Regions from separate parts of the Mesorhizobium sp. CAU 1741 genome, predicted to be linked through region 1. Evidence: predicted binding sites of a transcription regulator. Region 1 holds the regulator's gene; each other region holds the start of a gene.
What was found. The regulator LexA, encoded in region 1, represses DNA repair genes until DNA is damaged. The targets are predictions, from matches to a motif close to TGTTCNNNNTGTGTTCNG.
Positions count from the first base shown of each region.

Region 1 (4,244 bases):
GCGGCTGGTGGATCGGCACGAACAGCGCGGCTTCACCGTGCCGCCTATTGCCCTCGACGACTGGCGGGTGCTGGTCGATACCCGGTGCAGGCTGGAGGCACTGGTGCTGCGCGAATCGATGCAGCGGCGTGACGACCGTTGGGAAGAGGCGATTGTTGTCGCTTTCCACCGGTTGTCGCGTCTTAGCTCGGAACGCTCCGAAGACCGTGCTGCCTGGGACGACGCGCATCGCAACTTCCATCGCGCGCTGCTCGCCAACAGCGCGTCGCCATGGCTGCTCGAATTCTGCGACATTCTCGCCGACCACGCGGCGCGCTACATTTCGGTTTCGAACGCCTATCGCAAGATTCCGCGCGATGGGCAGGCCGAGCACGAAGCGCTGATGAAGGCCGTGCTGAACGGGACCGACGACGACGCGTGTGCGCTGTTGGTTGCGCATTACACTAAGACGCTGCGCATGATCGAAAAGACATTCGAGCACGCGCGGGACGCCATGGCATCGGGCGGTGCCTTGGCTGACCTGACCTCCACGCTGCCCCCGCGAGCCACCCCTTGACCTATCAATTCACGCCGAAATACCCGTCGCGACGCTCGCCCGTGATCGCGCGCAACGCCATCGCGACCTCGCATCCGCTGGCAACCGAGGCTGGGCTGAACATGCTGCGCAAGGGAGGCAACGCGCTCGACGCAGCACTTGCCGCGGCCATCACGCTGACGGTGGTGGAGCCGACGGGCAACGGCATCGGATCGGATGCGTTCTGCATCCTGTGGGATGGCAGCGAACTGCACGGCCTCAATGCCTCAGGGCGCTCGCCGGCTGCATGGACGCCGGAACGCTTCGCGGGCAAGACCGCGATGCCGCAGCGCGGCTGGGAGAGCGTGACCGTGCCCGGCGCGGTTTCGGCCTGGGTGACCCTGTCGGAACGTTTCGGCAAGCTTCCGTTCGAGGCTCTGTTCGAGCCGGCGATCGACTACGCGTCCAGGGGCTATCACGTCACGCCGATCATCGCCGAGCTCTGGCGGCGCGGTGCGGAGCTGCTACATGCGCAGCCCGGCTTCGCCGAAGCGTTCATGCCCAACGGGCGCGCGCCGGCCGCCGGCGAACTCTTCCGCAGCGAGGCGATGGCGAACACGCTGCGCCTGATCGCCGAAACGAAGGGCGAGGCTTTCTATCGCGGCGAGCTGGCGCAGAAGATCGCTGCCTTTGCGCAGGAGCACGGCGCGGCGCTGACCGCCGAAGACATGGCCGCACATGCGAATGACTGGTGCGGCACGATCAGCAAGGATTCCGGAAAATCCTCGCTGCACGAAATCCCGCCGAATGGACAAGGCATCGCGGCACTCATGGCGCTCGGCATGCTCAAGGGCAGCGGCATCGAGGCGCTCGACCCCGACAGCCCCGAGGCGCTGCACCTGCAGATCGAGGCGATCAAGCTTGCCTTCATGGACATCCACACCTATGTCGCCGACCAGTTGCACATGGACGACGTCAAGGCGTCGCATTTGCTCGACGACGCCTACCTGGCCTCGCGCGGACGGCTGATCGACCGTGACAAGGCATCGCTGCATCCTGTGGGCGCGCCGAAGAATGGCGGCACGGTGTGCCTGGCAACCGGCGACGCGGACGGCATGATGGTGTCGTACATCCAGTCGAACTATGCCGGCTTCGGATCGGGCGTCGTGGTGCCGGGTACCGGCATCAGCCTGCAGAATCGCGGCTTCGGCTTCACCCTGGAGGACGGCCATCCCAACCAGGTCGGTCCACGCAAGCGCCCCTTCCACACAATCATTCCCGGCTTCATCATGGGCGCGGACGGGCCGGACATGGCATTCGGGCTGATGGGCGGGCCGATCCAGGCGCAAGGCCACCTGCAGATGATGCTGCGCACGCAGGTCTGGGGACAGGATCCGCAGACGGCGGCAGATGCGCCGCGCTGGCGCGTGATCTCCGGCCTCGACGTGGCGATCGAGGATAGTGTCAGCCCGCGGACCATCGCCCACCTGGAGCAGATGGGCCACGTGATCGCCACCGAAAGCCCGGATTCCAGCTTCGGATTCGGCGGTGCGCAGCTCGTGCGCCGCGTCGAGGGCGGCTATGCCGCGGGCTCCGACCCACGCAAGGACGGTTGCGCGGGAGGCTTCTGACGCTCGAACAGAGCGCGTTCGATGCCCCGTGAGGGCCTCGGTGAACCATTGTGGAACATAGTTACGGAATTCATCGGAAAATCAGTAAAATTTAAACTATTGCGGAACACAACTGGAACAGATAGTGTATGTTCTGGTTTTGTTTGCACTCTGATTCTCCGGGGCTTGCCATGCTGACGCGAAAGCAACACGAATTGCTGCTCTTCATCCACGAACGGATGAAGGAGACCGGCATCCCCCCCTCATTCGACGAAATGAAGGAGGCGCTCGACCTCGCCTCCAAGTCCGGCATCCACCGATTGATCACCGCGCTCGAGGAGCGCGGCTTCATCCGCCGCCTGCCGAATCGTGCCCGTGCACTCGAAGTGACACGGCTGCCGGACTCCATCGCGCCCGGGCTCAACCAGGCGCGCAAGTTCTCGCCGAGCGTCATTCAGGGCAGCCTCGGCCGTGCGCCGGAGAAGCCGCGCCTGCAGGCGACCGGCAATGACGACGATGTCGCGGCATCGGTATCCGTACCGGTGATGGGCCGTATCGCGGCCGGCGTGCCGATCAGCGCGATCCAGCAGAAGACGCATTCGATCAGCGTGCCGCCGGAGATGCTTGGCGGCGGCGAGCATTACGCGCTGGAAGTAAAGGGCGACTCGATGGTCGAGGCCGGCATCTTCGACGGCGACACGGTCATCATCCGCAATGCGTCCACGGCGACACCCGGCGAAATCATCGTGGCGCTCGTCGACGACGAGGAAGCGACGCTGAAGCGCTTCCGGCGCAAGGGCGACTCGATCGCCCTCGAAGCGGCCAACCCGGCCTACGAGACGCGCATCTTCGGACCGGACCGGGTCAAGGTGCAGGGCAAGCTGGTGGGGCTCATTCGGCGCTACTGAGGGCTTATAGCGTGACAGGGGTTGGCGTCGAACCGCATCGGCGTCAGAACACCACCGGATGGGTTTCGCCGGTCTGCACGTTGACGAGACCTTGGGGGGCATGGTCGCTCGGCGCGACGAGCACCCAGCGCCATGGCGCGCAGGTGAGCGTGGCGAAAGCCAGACGTTCGGGAAAGCCGGGACCCCAGCGGGGATGGAACGACGGCTCGAACATCCAGTCGACCTTTTCGCCCTCGGCGTAGAGCGCCTGCATCTCGGCGTGCAGCTCCTCAGCCGAGCGGCAGGACATCAGCCCCGCAACCTCGTAGCGAACGGTGGCAACCACCTCGCCTTCGCGCACCAGCGCCCAACCACCGTCATTTTCGGCGAGCGCGTTCACGGCCATGGCCATCGCCGCGTCCGACGAGCCGACGCACCAGACATTGTGCTTGTCATGCGCCATCGAACAGGCGAGCGCGGTCTCGGGCGTGCGCGGGCCGCAACCGAGCCAGAACATCTTCGACACGGCCCCCATGCCCGAGAAGCGATCTACGATCGCAAACTTGGTGATGTTGCGGGCCTCGTCGCGCTGGACAAAGCCGTCTGCCACGGGAAGTTCAAACGTGAGGAAGTCGTCGGTCCAGTGGAAGGGCCGCAATACGGCCGCCTGCATCGTTTCGCGGCCGGGTTCGGCTGCAATGTGGAAATCTTGAGCCGTCAGCGCCCGGCCGATATTGATCGTCTTTGTCGCCCATTCCGGCCAGTCGATCTTCGGGACCTCGGGCAGGTAGTCCTTGCCTTGCGAGACCTGGCGCCCGTCTGCCCAGACCCTGGCGATCTCAAATCGCTCGACGTCCGAAAGAAGCACGATGTCGGCATAGCGGCCCGGTGCGATCGATCCGACCCACGGCGTCAGCCGCATGTGGCGCGCCGGGTTGATCGTCACGCACTGGATGGCGATTTCGGGCGCCAGCCCCGCTTCGATCGCGAGACGCACATTGTGGTCGGTCGCGCCGAGCTTGAGGGTGTCGGAGGCGCTGCGGTCGTCGGTGGTGAGCGCGACCTGCGACCAGTCGGCAAGGCCCCTGTCGAGGAGCCCCCGGATGACCTCAGGCAGGCTGTGCGGACGGAGTTCCATGAACAGGCCGTGGGTAAGCTTGTCCCAGAACTCCTCAACCGTCCACGCCTCATGATCGGAGGCGAGGCCGGCTGCGGCAAACGCGTTGATGGTCG
Region 1 is NZ_JBDOQP010000002.1:780,913-785,156, forward strand. Features, by position in the region: gene AAFN84_RS10590 (GntR family transcriptional regulator) at 1-556, shown strand, start outside; gene AAFN84_RS10595 (gamma-glutamyltransferase family protein) at 553-2,145, shown strand; gene lexA (transcriptional repressor LexA) at 2,316-3,032, shown strand; gene AAFN84_RS10605 (adenine deaminase C-terminal domain-containing protein) at 3,076-4,244, opposite strand, start outside.

Region 2 (4,244 bases), 170 kb from region 1:
CGCCTGCCGCTGCCAGCCGGCATAGGCACGCCCGTCATATTCGATGTCGAGCCGGTAGCGGGGCATGGTCAGAGCGCCGAGAATGCGTCCGCATAGACGAGACGCCCTGAATCCGGGGCCTCGCCCCACGACAGCGCCTGCAACGCCTCGCCCTGCCATTGGCAGTCAAAGCCGGCGGCGCGCGCGTGGGTGTAGCCGAAGCGGCCGTAATAGGCAGGGTCGCCAAGCACGACCGAAAGCCGCTCGTCGGCGTGCTTCAACAGATTGTGCGCACTCTCCACCAGCGCCGTGCCGACGCTCGTTCCATGCTTGTCGGGCCGCACCGCCAGCGGCGCGAGCGCCACCGCATCGGCACCGCGATTCCTGCTTTCGACCCGCAGGCGCGAAAACAGGATGTGGCCATAGAGTTCCTGCTCGTGGATCGCCACCAGTTCGAGAACGTCGTCGCCATTGGCACGCAAGGCGTCGACGAGCCTGACTTCGTCGGTCCCGCCGAACGCCGCCTCGACCACGCTTCTGACGTCGTCCGCATCCTCGGCCTCGAAAGGCCGGATCACCAATCCACGTTTCAAAGCCTGTCGCCTTTCGTCAGCGCCGCCCCGCGCAGGAAATCTCCTGCCGGCAATGGTTTGCCGCCGGCCCGCTGCAACTGCAGCAACCGCACCGCGCCCGTGCCGCAGGCGATCGTCAGCGCGTCGTCGAGCACGGTGCCCGCCACGCCGCTTCCGTCAGCCAAGATGGAGCGCAGCAGTTTCACCCGTTCCGTCTTGCCGGCGATAATCATTTCGCACCATGCGCCGGGAAAGGGCGACAGTCCACGGATGCGGTTGTGAACCTCGGCAGCGCTTGCCGTCCAGTCGATGCGGGTTTCCGCCTTGTCGATCTTCCTGGCGTAAGTCGCACCCTCGCCTGCCTGCGGTTCCAGCGACAGCGTGCCGGCTTCCAGCGCGGCAAGCGCGTCCACGATGAGAGAGGCTCCCGCGCGCATCAACGCGTCATGCAGTTCGCCCGCCGTCATGTCGGGAGCGATCTCGACCCTCACGGCCATCGCGACGGGGCCTGTGTCCAGACCCTCGTCCATCTTCATCACCATCATGCCGGTCTGCGTGTCGCCGGCCATGATGGCGCGCTGGATCGGTGCCGCGCCGCGCCAGCGCGGCAAAAGCGAGGCGTGGCCGTTGAACGCGCCAAGCCGGGTGCCGTCGAGGATCGCTTTGGGCAAGAGAAGCCCATATGCGACGACGATGGCGACATCGGCGCCGAGCGCACGGAAAGCCTCCTGCTCGGCTTCCGACTTCAACGACAACGGCGTGCGTACCTCGACGCCGAGCTCCTCGCCCAACTGGTGCACTGGGGATTTCGTCAGTTCCAGCCCGCGCCGGCCGGCCGGTCTCGGTGGCTGCGAATAGACCGCCACGATCTCATGGCCGGCATCGGCAATGGCGCGAAGCGTCGCCGCCGAAAACTCCGGCGTTCCCATGAAGACGACGCGGAGCGCCATCTCAGCCGGCCAGCCGGCTTGGGGGCCTCTCGCGCGCCAGCTTCTTGAACTTGCGCACCACCATGTCGCGCTTCAGCTTGGAAATGTGGTCGATGAACAGCACGCCGTTGAGATGGTCGATCTCGTGCTGCAGGCAGGTCGCCAAAAGACCATCCGCTTCCACGGTGCGTTCCGTGCCGTCCCGGTCGAGATAGCGCACGCTCACCGTGTCGGGACGCTGCACCTCGGCATAATAGTCGGGGATCGACAGGCAGCCTTCCTCATAGACCGAGACGCCATCGCCGCGTGCTTCGATCTGCGGGTTGATGAACACTTGTGGCGCCTTCGGCTCGTCCTCCTTGGCGAGGTCGATGACGAGCATGCGCAGAGGCTCGCCGATCTGGATCGCGGCCAGGCCGATGCCCGGTGCGTCGTACATCGTCTCCAGCATGTCGTCGGCCAGCTTGCGCACGTCGTCATCGACGCGCTCCAGCGGCTTGGAAAGCTCGCGCAATACGGGATCGGGAAGCAGGACGAGAGGTCTGATCATGCCCGTCAGGTAATCGCTAACCCCAAACTCGTCAACGCCTTTGGCGAGGTGAGATAGGCCTTCGTTCACCTTTTGGTCTTATGCCAGGAGAGCGAATCGCCTATGCTCGTGCGATGAATGCTCCCGATACGCTGTTTTCGCTTCCCGTCACCCAGCTTGGCGCGACCACCATCACGCTCGGCCATGTGCTCGCCGCCGCCGGCCTGATCGTCATTCTGGTCTTCTTGGTGCTGTGCATGTCGCTGTGGCGCGCCGGCCGGGAGCGTGCCCGGGCGGCCGAGGACGCCGCGATCCGCGCGCGCCAGGCCGAGGAGCGCATTGCCGACATCATCCGGTCTCAGAACGAGATGCAGGGCCGGATGGGCGCCATCGCCGACGTGTTCGGCAGTCGCCAGGCCGAACTCACCAAGGCGATCGGCGAGCGCCTCGACGGCATGTCGTCACGGCTGGGCAATTCGATCACCGAACAGACCAAGTCCACCCACGAAAACCTGGCAAAACTGCAGGAGCGGCTCGCCGTCATCGACACGGCGCAGAACAACATCCAGTCGCTTGCCGGACAGGTCGTGCAGCTCCAGCACATCCTGTCCAACAAGCAGACGCGTGGCGCGTTCGGCCAGAGCCGCATGGAGGCGATCGTTGCCGATGGCCTGCCGCACGGCGCCTACGAGTTCCAGGCGACGCTGTCGAACGGCAATCGGCCCGACTGCCTCGTGCGCATGCCCAACGGGGCGCCGGACCTCGTCATCGACGCCAAGTTCCCGCTGGAATCATGGAACGCCATCCGCGCCGCAGCCGACGAGGGCGGGCCAGACGCGCAGAAGGTTGCCGCGCAGACCTTCCGCCGCGACGTCGAGGTTCACGTCAAGGCAATCTCGGAGAAGTACCTGCTGCAGGGCGAGACGCAGGACACCGCCTTCATGTTCGTGCCGTCGGAGTCCATCTTCGCCGAGATCCACGAGAATTTCGAGGCGCTGGTCCAGAAGGCGCACCGTGCCCGCATCGTCATCGTCTCGCCATCCCTGCTGATGCTGTCGATCCAGGTCATCCAGGCGGTGCTCAAGGATGCGCGCATGCGCGAACAGGCACACCTGATCCAGGGCGAAGTCATCCGCCTTATGGAAGATGTCGGCCGCCTCGACGAGCGGGTGCGCAAGCTGCAGACCCATTTCGTTCAGGCAAATCGCGACATCGACCTGATCATCACCTCGACCGAAAAGGTCACCAAGCGCGGCGCCCGGATCGAGGCACTGGAACTCGGCGCCGAACACGCCGGCGGCGATGAACCCGCCGCGCCCGCGCGCGTCGCCGACGGCACCTCCGGAAGGCTGCGCCTGCACGTCGTCGACGAGGACAAGTAACGTAACCCGAAACGCGGCATGAGAGCCTCTGGCCTGCCTGCCGGCATCCTTCTTCTCCCCCATCAGTCGGAATGCGGAGCGTTCTTGCCGTCGTCGACCCCCCATCCCTAACCCATCCCCATGTGGAGGAGGGGTAGAGGCTGGCCTGCACGGTGGGGTTTCGTGCGGCGTACCGGCATGGATCCCCGGGTCAGGCCCGGGGATGACGAGGTGGAGGAAGTTTGGACAATCCTCAGCGGAAACCGCTAAATCCAAACATTCCTGTCGTCATCCCCAGGCCTGACCCGGGGATCCATGCCAGAACGGTGGTGACGGGTTCGACGGACGTGACCATCCGCAGGCTTCGGATCGCCTACGCAACCGGCGCTGGATTGTTCGGCTGCGACGGAATTTCCGCCGGCGTATCCGGTGGAACCTGGAGCGGCTCGTCCGGCCCCGGGACCACGTCTGGCTGCGACGGCGGAATGCCCGGCGGCTCCAGCGGCGGCGTCTCGGACGGTTGCGTCGGCTGTGCCGGTGAAGGGTTGGGATTGTCCGGCGTCGGTTGTGGACTGTTGGGGTCCGGGTTGATAGGCATGTCTTGTCTCCAGTTTTGATGGGGCCAGCGCGCGATCTGTGATGATCCGGCATGAATCCCCGGGTCTCCCTCCGCGTCGCTGCGGTCGCCCGGGGACGACGACGTGGGTATCGAGGTGCTCATTCGTCGATGCGGTGGTGCGGTCTCTCTCGCAGCCGCAAAGCTTATGATCCGCCGCCCTCGCCACCTCGTCATCCCCGGGCTTGACCCGGGGACCCATGCCGGAACATCGATTATGGGCCCGACGATCCAAGACGACGACACGGTTGCGTCGAT
Region 2 is NZ_JBDOQP010000002.1:607,020-611,263, forward strand. Features, by position in the region: gene truA (tRNA pseudouridine(38-40) synthase TruA) at 1-66, opposite strand, end outside; gene AAFN84_RS09710 (N-acetyltransferase) at 69-572, opposite strand; gene fmt (methionyl-tRNA formyltransferase) at 569-1,501, opposite strand; gene def (peptide deformylase) at 1,503-2,030, opposite strand; gene AAFN84_RS09725 (DNA recombination protein RmuC) at 2,144-3,391, shown strand; gene AAFN84_RS09730 (hypothetical protein) at 3,744-3,968, opposite strand.
Region 2: a site for LexA is predicted at 2,093-2,110, ahead of AAFN84_RS09725 (DNA recombination protein RmuC). Genes of this name have one in related genera too.

Region 3 (4,244 bases), 640 kb from region 1:
CCGGCTCTGGCGCAACGTGCTTCGGGCTGTATGCCAGTCTGGACGAGGCTCGGCGCGCAGCGGAGGTGATCGCAAGCAGCGAGCCATCATGGTATGTCCAGGCCACCAACACGATCGAAAGGGTCTCAGCCGATGTCGCGACTTGACGAAAGCCGCCCGTTCGTGCCGGTCGGCATTGCCATCCTGACCGTGTCGGATACGCGGTCGCTTGCCGACGACCGCTCCGGCCAGACGCTCGCCGACCGCGTCGGCGACGCCGGTCACAGGCTCGTCGCCCGCGAAATCGTCACAGACGACGTCGATGCGATCAGGGAGATCGTCGGGCGCTGGGCGCGGGACGAGGCTATCGACGTGATCATCACCACCGGTGGCACCGGCTTCACCGGCCGCGACGTGACGCCGGAAGCGCTCGAGCCGCTGTTCGAAAAGCGCATGGACGGTTTTTCCGAAGTCTTCCACCGCATTTCCTACGACAAGATCGGGACTTCGACGATCCAGTCGCGCGCAACGGGCGGGGTCGTCAACGCCACCTTCGTGTTCGCCCTTCCCGGCTCGCCGGGCGCTTGCCGCGACGGTTGGGACGAGATCCTCAAGCCGCAGCTCGACTATCGGCACATGCCATGCAACTTCGTCGAGATCATGCCGCGCCTCGACGAGCATCTGAAGCGTGGCGCGGCCAAGTCGGCCTAGCCCTTGGAGAACGGCGCGACGACAATTTCCGCGCCGAGCCTGCGGGCTGTAATCGCCTTTGCGATTGCTGCGGCCGACGGTTCCCGCTGAGACAGCGATAACGCTTGGCGACGCGTGATCATCAGTCCCTCGGCAAGTGGCCGTCGACCTGACAGGATGCGCGCGAGGAAAGGCTGTTTCGACTGCCTGGCACGCTGGAAGCGGGCCGGGCCGGTCGCATCGCCAGCATGGGCAAGAACCGCGTCCATCCAGCCATCGAGCAGCCGCGCGCCGGGCTCAAGCAAAAGCAGCCACTCGCTCCGCGCCTGCCGTATGCCGGCTTCGAGGTGGGCATCCGCGAGATAATGGCAGCCGGCATGGTCGGCGACCGTGTGGGTGCGATCCGAAGAGCCGGCATCACACACGATCACTTCACGCACCACGCCTTCGACCGCGCCGCCGACGAGCGACGCAAGCGTGCGCGCCAGCGCATCCTCGTGATTTCGTGTCTCGATGACGACTGAGAGCATGAATGCGACATAGCCGAAAGCGTTCTTCAAGGCCAGCATTGCAGTGCAACAAAGAAAGTTCTTGCTTTGTTCTCTCCTCCAAAATAGGAATAGTTTCATCACGGCGACGCGAGTCGCCAGCCACGGAGGCGCAAATGGAACCGATCAGACAGGCTGATGCCGCGGCGTTCGCACAAGGCGGCGCGCCGCTTGCGAACGCGATGATCGACGAGAGCGGCATGCGCGTCGGCTTCGACCGGCGGCGCGGCCGGGCGGCGGGCATCAACCCATCGGGACGATACGAACCGATTTCGCGGCACGTCTTCGACGATGGCTGGAGCACGCTCGAGGAGCTGCCTCCGTTCAAGACGGAAGTTCAGGTCGAGAAGCCGCGCACGATCATCACCCGCAACAGTTCGCCCGACATTTCGTTCGACCGCTCGATCAACCCCTATCGCGGTTGTGAGCATGGTTGCGTCTACTGCTTCGCACGGCCGACCCACGCCTATATGGGCATGTCGCCGGGGCTCGATTTCGAATCGAAGCTGTTTGCCAAACCCGATGCGGCGCGCCTGCTTGAGCGCGAACTGGCCAAGCCTGGCTACGAACCGCGCACGATCGCCATCGGCACCAATACAGATCCTTACCAGCCCGTTGAACGGCAATGGCGCATCATGCGCGAGGTGCTGGAGGTTCTGGAAGCGCATGACCATCCGGTCGGCGTCGTGACCAAGTCGGCGCTGGTGACCCGCGACATCGACATCCTCGGCCGCATGGCGGAAAAGGGTCTGGCCAAGGTGGCGCTGTCCATCACCACGCTCGACCGGAAGCTGGCGCGGACGATGGAGCCTCGCGCCGCGACGCCGCCAAAGCGCCTTGAAGCCCTTCGGACGCTTTCGGATGCCGGCATCCCCGCATCCGTTATGATCGGCCCGGTGATCCCGGGGCTCACTGACCAGGAAGTCGAGCGGATTCTCGAATCGGCTCATGCGGCGGGCGCGCGCGAGGCCGGCTACATCATCCTGCGGCTGCCTTTGGAGGTGTCCCCGATCTTCAAGGACTGGCTGCTGCGTCATTATCCCGATCGCTACAGGCACGTGATCTCGCTGATCCGCTCCATGCGCGGCGGCAAGGATTACGACGCCGAGTGGGGCAAGCGGATGAAAGGTGCCGGGCCATATGCGTGGCAGATCGGGCGGCGTTTCGAGATCGCTGCCAAGCGGTTGGGGCTCAACGCCGAGAAGCAGCGGCTGCGGTCCGATCTCTTCAAGAAGCCGGGTGGCGGCGCGGAGCAGTTGATGCTGCTCTGAGGCTCGGCCACTGCAGGCGCCACGCGTGCGCTTCCGCCAGGTTTCAGACATTCAGTTCCGTCCGGCCTCCCTGTCCCCTCGAGCCGACGGAGCCTTCCCGCCCCGCCCCATTGGCGGGAAGGCCTTGCGGAGAATCAGAGCCAATGCGAGCATCGCCGCACCATGCAACGCGCGCGCTCTGATTCTCCGCTCCTCTGCGATCTGCCCATCCGTCCGGATTTCTCGCTCGAAATGACCGCCCGCCGCGAGGGGCACTGGCCGGTTGCGGGCACAGACGAGGCTGGCCGCGGCCCGCTTGCCGGGCCGGTCGTCGCCGCCGCCGTGATCCTGGACCCCGACAACATCCCGGATGGGCTGGACGATTCCAAACGTCTCGACGCCAAGGCTCGAGAGCTGGTGCTTGCCGAAATCTTCGCGCGCGCCGTGTCGGTGTCGTTCGCGTCGGTATGCGCCGGGTCGATCGATGCCGGGGATATCCGCAAGGCGAGCCTCGAAGCAATGCGCCGCGCGGTATCCGGGCTGTACACGGCACCGCTGATGGTCCTCGCTGATGGTCGCGATGTTCCGCCGGGGCTTTCCTGCGCCGGTCGGGCGGTGGTCAAGGGCGACCAGCGCTCACAATCGATCGCGGCCGCCTCCATCGTTGCCAAGGTGATGCGCGATCGGATGATGTCCCGCGCGGGCTCTTGCGACGGTCGCTACGGGTTTGAACTCCACATGGGCTACGCGACGGTCCGGCATCGCGAGGCGGTCACCGCCCACGGACCGGTGGCGCGCATGCACCGGATGTCGTTCGCACCATTCAAGGCCTGAGCCGCAATGCAAAACGCCGCCCGAAGGCGGCGCTCGACAGACTTTCACGCAAAGAGCCGGATCAGTTCAACCGGGCCTTCACGTCATCAAGCGTCGACTTGAAAAGCGCGGTGTCGGTCTTTGCATCGATCTTGTCGGCAAGAAGCTTGGTTGCGGCGTCGACGGCGATGTCGACGGCACGGCTGCGCACCTCTGCCACCGCGTCGCGCTCCGCCTGGGCGATCTTCTGCTCGGCCAGGACATTGCGGCGGGCCACATACTCTTCTGTCTTCTGCTTGGCGTCCTCGACGATCACCTGCGCCTCGTGCTTGGCGGCGGCGATGATGTCGCTTGCCTCCTTCTCGGCCTCCCTGCGCCGCTTCTGGTACTCGGCCAGAAGTTGCTGGGCTTCTTCACGAAGGCGGCGTGCCTCCTCGAGATCGTTGCGAATACGGTCGGCACGCGCATCGAGTGATTTGGCCATCATCTTGGGAACGCCGAGGTAGGTCACCAGGGCGAGGAAGATGAAAAGGGCGACTGTCGCCCAGAATGTCGCATCCATGACTTACCCTTTCGCAGCCCGAACCGCTGCCGAAACAGCGGACTTCTCCACCTTGGCACCCACCAGTTCCTGGACGATCAGGCCAGCGGTCTCCTCGGCGATCTGGCCGACGTCACGCATCGCGGCATCCTTGATAAGCGCGATGCGGGCTTCGGCCTCGGCGAGCTGAGATTCGAGTGCGGCTTCGACCTTGCGGCGTTCAGCCTCGGCCTCGGCCTTGGCGCTATCGCGTGCTTCCTGGCCGATGGTATTGGCCTTGCTGCGCGCGTCGGCAAGTTCCTGCTCATATGCCGCCACTGCGGCATCGGCTTCTTCCTTGAGCTTGGCGGCCTGGTCGAGATCCTGCGCGATGCGACCGCTGCGGACTTCGAGAATCCCCCCGATCCGCGGCAGTACGACCTT
Region 3 is NZ_JBDOQP010000002.1:137,114-141,357, forward strand. Features, by position in the region: gene AAFN84_RS07660 (4-(cytidine 5'-diphospho)-2-C-methyl-D-erythritol kinase) at 1-146, shown strand, start outside; gene moaB (molybdenum cofactor biosynthesis protein B) at 133-690, shown strand; gene AAFN84_RS07670 (glycosyltransferase) at 687-1,199, opposite strand; gene AAFN84_RS07675 (PA0069 family radical SAM protein) at 1,334-2,488, shown strand; gene AAFN84_RS07680 (ribonuclease HII) at 2,651-3,301, shown strand; gene AAFN84_RS07685 (F0F1 ATP synthase subunit B) at 3,363-3,842, opposite strand; gene AAFN84_RS07690 (F0F1 ATP synthase subunit B) at 3,846-4,244, opposite strand, start outside.
Region 3: a site for LexA is predicted at 1,256-1,273, ahead of AAFN84_RS07675 (PA0069 family radical SAM protein). Genes of this name have one in related genera too.